DNA from 2 places in the Microbulbifer zhoushanensis genome. Region 2 is predicted to be linked to the other one. Evidence: predicted binding sites of a transcription regulator. Region 2 holds the regulator's gene; the other holds the start of a gene.
What was found. Region 2 encodes sigma-54, which starts transcription at its own class of promoters, with help from an activator protein. Its sites were predicted from a motif close to TGGCACANNNNTTGCNNT; they were not measured.

Region 1: the regulator sigma-54 is predicted to act here: its motif matches at 2,036-2,053, upstream of galU (UTP--glucose-1-phosphate uridylyltransferase GalU).

What each region holds. Positions count from the first base shown of each region.
Region 1 is NZ_JAJSAO010000009.1:46,782-51,199, forward strand. Features, by position in the region: gene LVD10_RS16925 (phosphohexomutase domain-containing protein) at 1-972, opposite strand, end outside; gene galU (UTP--glucose-1-phosphate uridylyltransferase GalU) at 1,016-1,858, opposite strand; gene fabA (3-hydroxyacyl-[acyl-carrier-protein] dehydratase FabA) at 2,166-2,690, shown strand; gene fabB (beta-ketoacyl-ACP synthase I) at 2,760-3,983, shown strand; gene LVD10_RS16945 (sugar nucleotide-binding protein) at 4,130-4,418, opposite strand, start outside.
Region 2 is NZ_JAJSAO010000004.1:208,238-212,655, reverse strand. Features, by position in the region: gene rapZ (RNase adapter RapZ) at 1-595, opposite strand, end outside; gene ptsN (PTS IIA-like nitrogen regulatory protein PtsN) at 771-1,232, opposite strand; gene hpf (ribosome hibernation-promoting factor, HPF/YfiA family) at 1,236-1,529, opposite strand; gene LVD10_RS09605 (RNA polymerase factor sigma-54) at 1,757-3,232, opposite strand; gene lptB (LPS export ABC transporter ATP-binding protein) at 3,425-4,150, opposite strand; gene lptA (lipopolysaccharide transport periplasmic protein LptA) at 4,237-4,418, opposite strand, start outside.

The sequences.
Region 1 (4,418 bases), on a different contig from region 2:
GATGGCGTCCTCCTTGCGCATGCGCTCCTTGATAAACGCATGGCCGGTCTTGCTCTGCACCGGCTCGCCGCCGGCCGCAGCGACGATATCTTCGGTGTTCCAGGTCAGGCGCGGGTCATGCACGATCCTGGTCTTCTCGCCACCGGCAGCAGTCCGGCCGTCCTTGAGCAGGAAGGCCTCTGCCAGCAGGCCCACTACGTAATAACCCTCAATGAACTCACCGTTCTCATCGAAGAAGAAACAGCGGTCGAAATCGCCATCCCAGGCAATACCGAAATCAGCGCCACTCTCCTTCACCGCGCGGGAGGTGGACTCCCGGTTCTCGGGCAGGATCGGGTTGGGAATGCCATTGGGGAAAGTCCCATCGGGCTCGTGATGGACACGTACAAATTCAAGCGGCAGGTGCGGCGCCAGTGCATCCACTACAGCACCGGCACCGCCGTTGCCGGCATTGACCACCAGCTTGAGCGGCTTCAGCTCAGCGGTGTCGACATAGCCCAGCAGGTGATTGACGAAATCGGCACGGTGATCGTAAGGCTGCAGCTCGCCACGCTTGCCCACCGGCGGGAAGTCGTTCTCTTCCGCCAGGCGCTTGATGTCCTTCAGGCCGGTATCGCCACTGATGGGACGGCTGCCCGAGCGCACAAACTTCATGCCGTTGTAATCCATCGGGTTGTGGCTGGCGGTGACACAGATACCGCCATCGAAATCCCCGTGGAAGGTCGCGAAATAGATTTCCTCAGTACCGCACTCACCAATATGGAAGACGTCCGCACCGGCATCGCGCAGTCCATTGGCGAGGGCGTCGGTCAGCTCGCCACTGGTCAGCCGGATATCGTGCCCGACCACCACCCGCCGGGCGTCAAGGAATTGCGCAAAGGCGCGGCCCACCCGGTAGGCAATATCCACATTCAGTTCGTCGGGCACGCGGCCCCGCAGGTCATAGGCCTTGAAACAGGTCAGTTCGGTCATGGGTAACAGTGTTTCCTGGTTACGCTGATTGGTTGTTTTGTTCTCAGTTCCCGCCCGCCTGGCCGGGCAGGTAGATATTCTGGTAGACGTGGTTGGTGGCCTCGACAAACCCGTCGACGGAGCCACAATCGAAACGGCGCCCCCTGAAGCGGTAGGCCAGCACACAACCGCGCTGGGCCTGGGCCAGCAGCGCGTCGGTAATCTGCACCTCGCCATTTTTACCCGGGGGTGTCTCGCGCAGGAGGTCGAAGATATCCGGGGTGAGGATATAGCGGCCAATAATGGCCATATTGCTTGGGGCATCCTCGGCGGCAGGTTTTTCCACCATATCGGTGACCTGGTACAGGCCGGGCTTGATCTCATTGCCGGCGATCACACCGAACTTGTGAATCTGGTCCTGCGGCACCTCTTCCACTGCCACGATGCTGCAGCGGAACTGCTGGTAGAGCTGCACCATCTGGCCCAGCACCCCCAGCTCCTCATTCAGGCACAGGTCATCGGCCAGCACCACACCGAAGGCGGCATCGCCGATCAGTCGCTCACCCTGCAGGATAGCGTCGCCGAGGCCGCGCATCTCACCCTGGCGGGTGTAGGAGAAACTGGCCCGGTCAATGACGTTGCGCACCGAGTCCAGATAGCGCTCCTTGCCGGTACCGGCGATCTGGGACTCAAGCTCGAAATTGGTATCGAAGTGATCCTCTATGGCCCGCTTGCCCCTGCCGGTCACGAAACCGATCTCGGTCAGGCCCGCCTCAATCGCCTCCTCCACGCCGTACTGCACCAGCGGTTTATTGACCAGCGGCAGCATCTCCTTGGGCATTGCCTTGGTGGCGGGCAGGAAGCGGGTACCGTAACCGGCTACCGGAAAGAGACATTTCTTCAGCATCTGGACCCCAACATTTTCTGGCACTTCTTGTTCTCATGGCGGGCCCCGGGGCCCGCGCGGACTGGAAAGTTACCACAGAACTGTGAAGCAGATCACCCGCACACCGCCGCTGCCGCCAACTGGTACAGGTACGACTATTGAGCGGGGCATTTGCGGCGTTTGTACCCTGTGATTTAGTCAGCAAGGCCCGTGCCAGTCACAAAAAGGCCGCTGACTGACTGGACAACATTTCCCCAGACTTTAGAATGCCCGCTCTTGCAAAAACGCCCAGTCTTTGTGGCGTGAACACCCAATAAACGGGGACAAAATGAGTAATTTCGTTCAGAAAAGCAGCTATTCCCGTGAAGAATTGCTGGCCTGCTCGCGCGGTGAGATGTTTGGCCCGGGCAACGCCCAGCTGCCTGCACCCAACATGCTGATGCTTGACCGCATCACCCATATCTCCAAGGACGGCGGCGCCTACGGCAAGGGCGAGCTGATTGCCGAGCTCGACATCCACCCGGACCTGTGGTTTTTCGACTGCCACTTCCCCGGCGACCCGGTGATGCCAGGCTGCCTCGGCCTCGACGCCATGTGGCAGCTGCTCGGCTACTTCCTGGCCTGGAAAGGCAATCCCGGCCGCGGCCGTGCACTGGGCTGCGGCGAGGTGAAGTTCACCGGCCAGATCTTACCCACCGCCAAGAAGGTCACCTATCATATCCAGCTGAGCCGCCTGGTAGAGCGCAAGCTGGTAATGGGCATCGGTGACGGCTCGGTAGCGGTCGACGGCCGCGAGATCTACACCGCCAAAGACCTGCGTGTAGGCCTGTTCACCCGTACGGACAACTTTTAGTCCGGCCGGAACCAAACTCCGGGCACAATAACAACGTAAACTGCCGGAAAGCTTTACTGGAGACCACTTATGCGACGGGTAGCCATCACCGGACTCGGTATCACTTCCTGTATCGGCACGGACCTGGAGTCCGTGTCCGCCTCACTGAAAGCGGGCCGCAGCGGCATTCGTGCCAACGAGGAGTATCGCGAACTGGGGCTGCGCAGCCAGGTTGCGGGCCCGGTGGAGATCGATTTCAGGGACCATATCGACCGCAAGCACCTGCGCTTCATGGGCGACTCCGCGGCCTATGCCTATATCGCCATGCAGGAGGCCATCCGCACCTCGGGCCTGGAGGAGAGCGATATCTCCAACCCCCGCACCGGCCTGGTGATGGGCTCTGGCGGCACCTCCACCGCAGCCATTATCGATGCCGCGCAAACCCTGAAGGAGAAAGGCGTGCGCCGCGTCGGTGCCTTCCGGGTGCCGCAGGTAATGGGCAGCACCGTGTCGGCCTGCCTGGCCACGCCGTTCAAGATCAAGGGCGTGAATTACAGCATCTCGTCCGCCTGTGCCACCAGCGCACACTGTATCGGCAACGGTGCCGAGCTTATCCAGATGGGCAAGCAGGACATTGTCTTTGCCGGCGGCGGCGAGGAACTGGCCTGGAGCCTGACGCACCTGTTCGATGCCATGGGTGCCCTGTCGAGCAAGTACAACGACACCCCCGAGCGCGCCTCACGCCCCTATGACGCCGACCGCGACGGTTTTGTAATTGCCGGCGGCGGCGGTTGCCTGGTACTGGAGGAGATGGAGCACGCGAAGGCCCGCGGCGCCACCATTTATGCTGAGCTGACCGGCTATGGCGCCACCTCAGACGGTTACGACATGGTGGCCCCCAGCGGTGAAGGCGCAGTACGCTGCATGCAACAGGCCCTGGCCGGCATGGATGGCAATGGGCTGGAGGGCAGCGTGGATTACATCAACACCCACGGCACCTCGACCCCGGTGGGCGACGTGGCCGAGCTGCGCGCTATGCGCGAGGTGTTTGGCGAGCAGGCCCCGGCTTTCTCCTCCACCAAGTCCCTGACCGGTCACTCCCTGGGCGCTGCCGGTGTGCACGAGGCAATCTACTGCCTGCTGATGATGCAGGAAGGCTTTATCACCGCCTCCGCCAACGTGGAGAACCGTGATGAGCAGGCCGAGGGCATGGACCTGGTCACCGAGCTGCGCAAGACTGAACTGCGCCGCGTGCTGTCCAACAGCTTCGGTTTTGGTGGTACCAACGCCAGCCTGGTGTTCGACAAAGTGTGAGCGATGGGCGGGCGAGAGCCCGCCAGCGCAAATAAAAAGGGCGATCCGGATGGATCGCCCTTTTTTTGTGCCATGGATAACCGGCTACCCGCCGGCCCCCGCCGCGCCCCTTCATGATTTAAGCAAGGGGGTGGCCACGCCGTGTCTCAGCGACCGCTGCCGAGCCTTTCGAGCCACAGCTCTACCTGCCGGGTAAGTCCCTGCCTCCAGCTGCGCTGCTGGATACCAAATACGTCCCGCAGGCTGCTGCAGGCGAGCACCGCGCTGCGGTTACCCACCGGTTCCGCCAGGGGCTCCGGCTCGATCGCACTGCCCTCGTCGAGGAACGACTGGGCCCGCTCGACCGCCTCGCGGGCGAATTCCAGCGCCGTGCAACTGTCGGCAGCACCATAGTGGTAGACACCGGAGCGCGGCGCGCCGCTGGCCAGCTGCTGG
Region 2 (4,418 bases):
CGGCAACCCAGTAGGGGTTGGGCAGGCAGCGCAGGTCAAACACCAGGTCCGCATCAACCGGTACCCCGTGCTTGAAGCCGAAAGACTGGAACAGGATCGCCATGCCAGGAGAGTCGCGCCCGACAACCCGGGTCTTAACCTGGTCGCGCAGCTGGTGCAGGCTCAGGCTGCTGGTATCGATCACCAGGTCGGCCATGCCGGCCAGCGGGGCCAGTAATTCCTTTTCCCGGTTCAGGGCTTCCAGCAGGTGGGTGCGGTTGTCGCTGAGCGGGTGCTTGCGCCGGGTTTCACTGAAACGCTGGACCAGCACGGGAGAGCGCGCGTCCAGGTATATGACGTCGCACTGGATGCCGCTTTCGCGTAATTCATCGATAACCCGGGGTGCCTGTTGCACGTCCTGCCAGAGGTTGCGGGCATCGATCCCCAGGGCCAGCCGGGCGCTCTCCACACGCGGCTGCTCCTGGACCCTGCGCACGAGCTCCGGCAGCAGGCTGGCGGGCAGGTTGTCGATACAGTTGAAGCCGACGTCTTCCAGCAGTTGCAGGGCTGAACTCTTGCCGGAGCCGGAGCGGCCGCTGATGATCACCAGGCGCATAAGTTTCGAGGTCCGTTTCGTAATGTTTGATCGACTGCCGGCCGTTTGCTACCTGCCCGGGCAAGAGCGACCGGCGGGCTTCCGGTCGCATTGGCCAATGATCCGCCATTGCGGCGTCCGGCACAACGATAACGGATGTTTGTGAAGGATCGCAGTGGGACGGCGCTGGTGTGCTTCAGGCTGCGGCAGCGCTGTCGATGGCCAGGGCGTAGAGCTCGTCGCTGGAGTCCGCCTGGCGGAGCTTCTCCCTGACCCTGCTGTCGTTAAACAGGGCGGCGATTTCCGCCAGGGTGTCCAGGTGTTCCTGCTCCGCGTTTTCCGGCACCAGCAGGGCGAATAGCAGGTCGACCGGCTGGCGGTCGGCAGCATCGAAATCGATCGCCGGCTCAGTGGTGCACAGTACACCAATGGCCTCCTGGCAGCCCGGCAGGCGGCAGTGGGGGATGGCGACACCATCCCCGATGCCGGTGGAGCCCAGCCGCTCGCGCGCGATCATCTGGTTGAAAATCGTGTCTGCGTCCAGGTGTGGATACTGCTCGGCTATCGCCTGGGCAATATTCAGCAAGAGCTTCTTTTTGCTGCTGCCCGCCACCCGGCAAAGGCTGAGGCTGGGCGAGAGTAATGCTTCCAATGTCATAGCTTAACGATGGGCTCGCAACTTCTCTTTGTGTTTTATCAGCTGGCGATCGAGCTTGTCCGTGAGGGCGTCAATTGCCGCGTACATATCATCCGCTTCCGAATCCGCAAAGATCTCCCGCCCATTGACGTGAAACAGTGCCTCGGCGCGCTGTATTTCTTTCTTTTCCATTGACAGGGTTACCTGTCCCGTCGTGATCAGGTCATTGTGGTGGGAGAGTTTATCCAGTTTTTCGAGACAATAATCGCGAAGGGCTGAAGTCACTTCCAGGTGGCGGCCACTGATGTTGACTTGCATGGAATTCTCCTGTTCGAGTGCATCGAAAGCGCGGTTTGAACCGGCAGCACCCCCTGTCAGGGCGGCAACCCTACTAGGAAGTACGCCAGATTGGAAGGATACACTCAAACTTGAGGTATTGGTTGCGGGCCGCGTGGGATTGCATGCCCGGCAAGTGGTGGTGACCGTATTTTTCGATGGGGTCAGGTTGCGCCGCTAGGGCCCGGTTGGCGGGGCCTGCAGTGGTCTCAGATCAGGCGCTTGCGCTCACTGGAAGAGGGTATGCCCATGGATTCGCGATATTTGGCGACCGTGCGGCGGGCAACCTTGATTCCCTGGTTGGCCAGCTCCTGGGTGATCTTGTTATCGGACAGGGGCTTGCGTGGCTGCTCGGCGTCGACCAGCTTGCGGATCAGTGCGCGGATCGCGGTAGACGAGGCATCCTCACCGGAATTGGTGCTGACGTGGCTGGAAAAGAAGTATTTGAGCTCAAAGACCCCGCGGGGTGTGAACATATACTTTTGCGTGGTGACCCGTGAAATAGTGGACTCGTGCATGCCCACGGTTTCAGCAATATCCGCCAGCACCATGGGTTTCATTCCCTCGGGGCCCTGCTCGAAAAAGCCCTGCTGTTTCTCGACGATGCTCGAGGCCACCTTGAGCAGGGTCTCATTGCGGCTCTGCAGGCTCTTGAGGAACCAGCGTGCCTCCTGCAGGTGATCGCGCAGGAAGTTGTTATCGGCGGAGTTGTCCGCGCGTTTGATCATGGAGGCATAACCGGCATGGATGCGCAGGCGCGGGGTGGTTTCCGGGTTCAGCTCCACCTGCCAGCGTTGCTGGCGCCGGGTTACGATCACATCCGGTACGACATATTGCGGCTCATCGCCGCCAAAGGCCTCGCCCGGGTGCGGGTTGAGCGACTGGATCAGCCGCATCACTTCACCCAGTTGGGCCTCATTCAGCCGGGTGCGGCGCCCCAGCTGGCGAAAGTCGCGTTTACCCAGCAGGTCCAGGTGCAAGTCGACGATGGCCTGGGCCTCGGCGAGCCAGGGGGTCTCGGCGGGCATCTGCAGCAGCTGCAGCAGCAGGGACTCGCGCAGGTCGCGCGCCGCACATCCGGCGGGCTCAAACTGCTGGATGGTTTTCAGGACCGCCAGGATTTCATCCTCACCGACCTCCAGCGCCTCGGCCAGCTCCGCCAGTGGCGACTGCAGGAAGCCCCGGGTATCGATCGCGTCGATCAGGGTTTCAGCAATCAGTTTGTCGTGCCGGGAGAGTGGGGTGAGGTTCAGCTGCCACAGCAGGTGGTCGTGGAGGCTTTCGGAGGTGGCATTGCGCTGCTCCAGCAGGTTGTCCTCGCCGGTCGGGCCGCTGTAGCTGCCACCGCTGTAGATGTCATCCCAGTGGGTATCGACCGGCAGGTCGTCGGGAATGTCGTTGTTCCATTCGCTCTCGCTCGCGGCATCTGTACCGGATTCGCTGGCGCTGGCCGTGCGGTCATCGGGCCCGGGGGTCGGGTGATCCTCGCCCTTGGCCTCATCCGCGGAGGCTTCATGTTCGCCATGCTCCCCGGTATCGGTCTCCAGCAGCGGGTTGCTGTCCAGGGCCGACTGGACCTCCTGTTGCAGGTCGAGCGTCGACAGTTGCAGGAGGCGAATCGCCTGCTGCAGCTGCGGGGTCATCGTCAGCTGGGTGCCGAGCTTGAGCTGGAGGGATTGCTTCATACAGGGTAGAGAACCGCTAGAACGAAATATTCTTCCGAATTTCGATAAGGCGGCAGACTAACCTGCTGTGGGCGCGATTACAAGCAATAAGTGTGCCGAAAATGATGACCGTATTGCCTCCGCCGGCGATGGAGGTGACAGATATGCAGATTGCCCCCTCTGCCTAGGACGGTTTTCGGCGCCCGGTCCGCATCAGATGGTGAATTCGTGGCCCAGGTAAACCTCGCGTACCTGCTGGTTGGAGAGCACCTCATCCGGTGCGCCGGCGGCGATGATGTGGCCTTCGCTGACGATATAGGCGGTCTCACAAATGGACAGGGTCTCGCGCACGTTGTGGTCAGTGATCAGGACGCCAATGCCACGCTGGCGCAGGTGCTGGATGATCTGCTTGATATCGTTGACCGAAATGGGATCGACGCCGGCAAAGGGTTCGTCGAGCAGGACGAATGCCGGATCGGTGGCCAGGGCTCGCGCAATCTCCACCCGGCGTCGCTCGCCGCCGGACAGGGACATGCCCAGGCTGCCGGAGATGTGGGTGATATTGAATTCGTTCAGCAGCTCATCGGCCCGCTCCTGCCGCTGCGCCCGGGTAAGGTCCTTGCGGGTCTCGAGGATGGCGAGAATGTTGTCGCGGACGCTGAGGCGGCGAAATACCGAGGCCTCCTGCGGCAGGTAGCCGATGCCCTTGCGGGCCCGGCCGTGCATGGATAACCGCGTGATGTCTTCTTCATCGATCAGCACCTGGCCCGCGTCCGCGCGCACCAGGCCGGCGATCATGTAGAAGCAGGTGGTTTTGCCGGCCCCATTGGGGCCCAGCAGGCCCACGACCTGGCCGCTCGATACGCTGACGGATACGTCCCGTACGACTTTGCGCTTCTTGTACTGTTTGGCGAGGTGTAACGCCTGTAGCGTTGGCATACTGAATTCCTGCTGGGCGCGAGATGCCGTGGCGGCATCCCGCGCTGGATCTGGGGATTGCGAGGCGCGGCCCCGGTGGGAAGGGGTTACTGGCCTTCCGTCGAATCCTTGTTATCTTCTGCGCTGTCGGCCGGGGCTGTCCCTTCGGGCTTGCGCTCCGGTTTCCAGATCATCTCGACCCGGCCGTCGCCAGATTGGCCCTGGGCCTGCATTTTTTCGCTGTTGAGGTCATAGTCGATCCGCTCTGCGGCCAGGGTGTTGCCGTCAC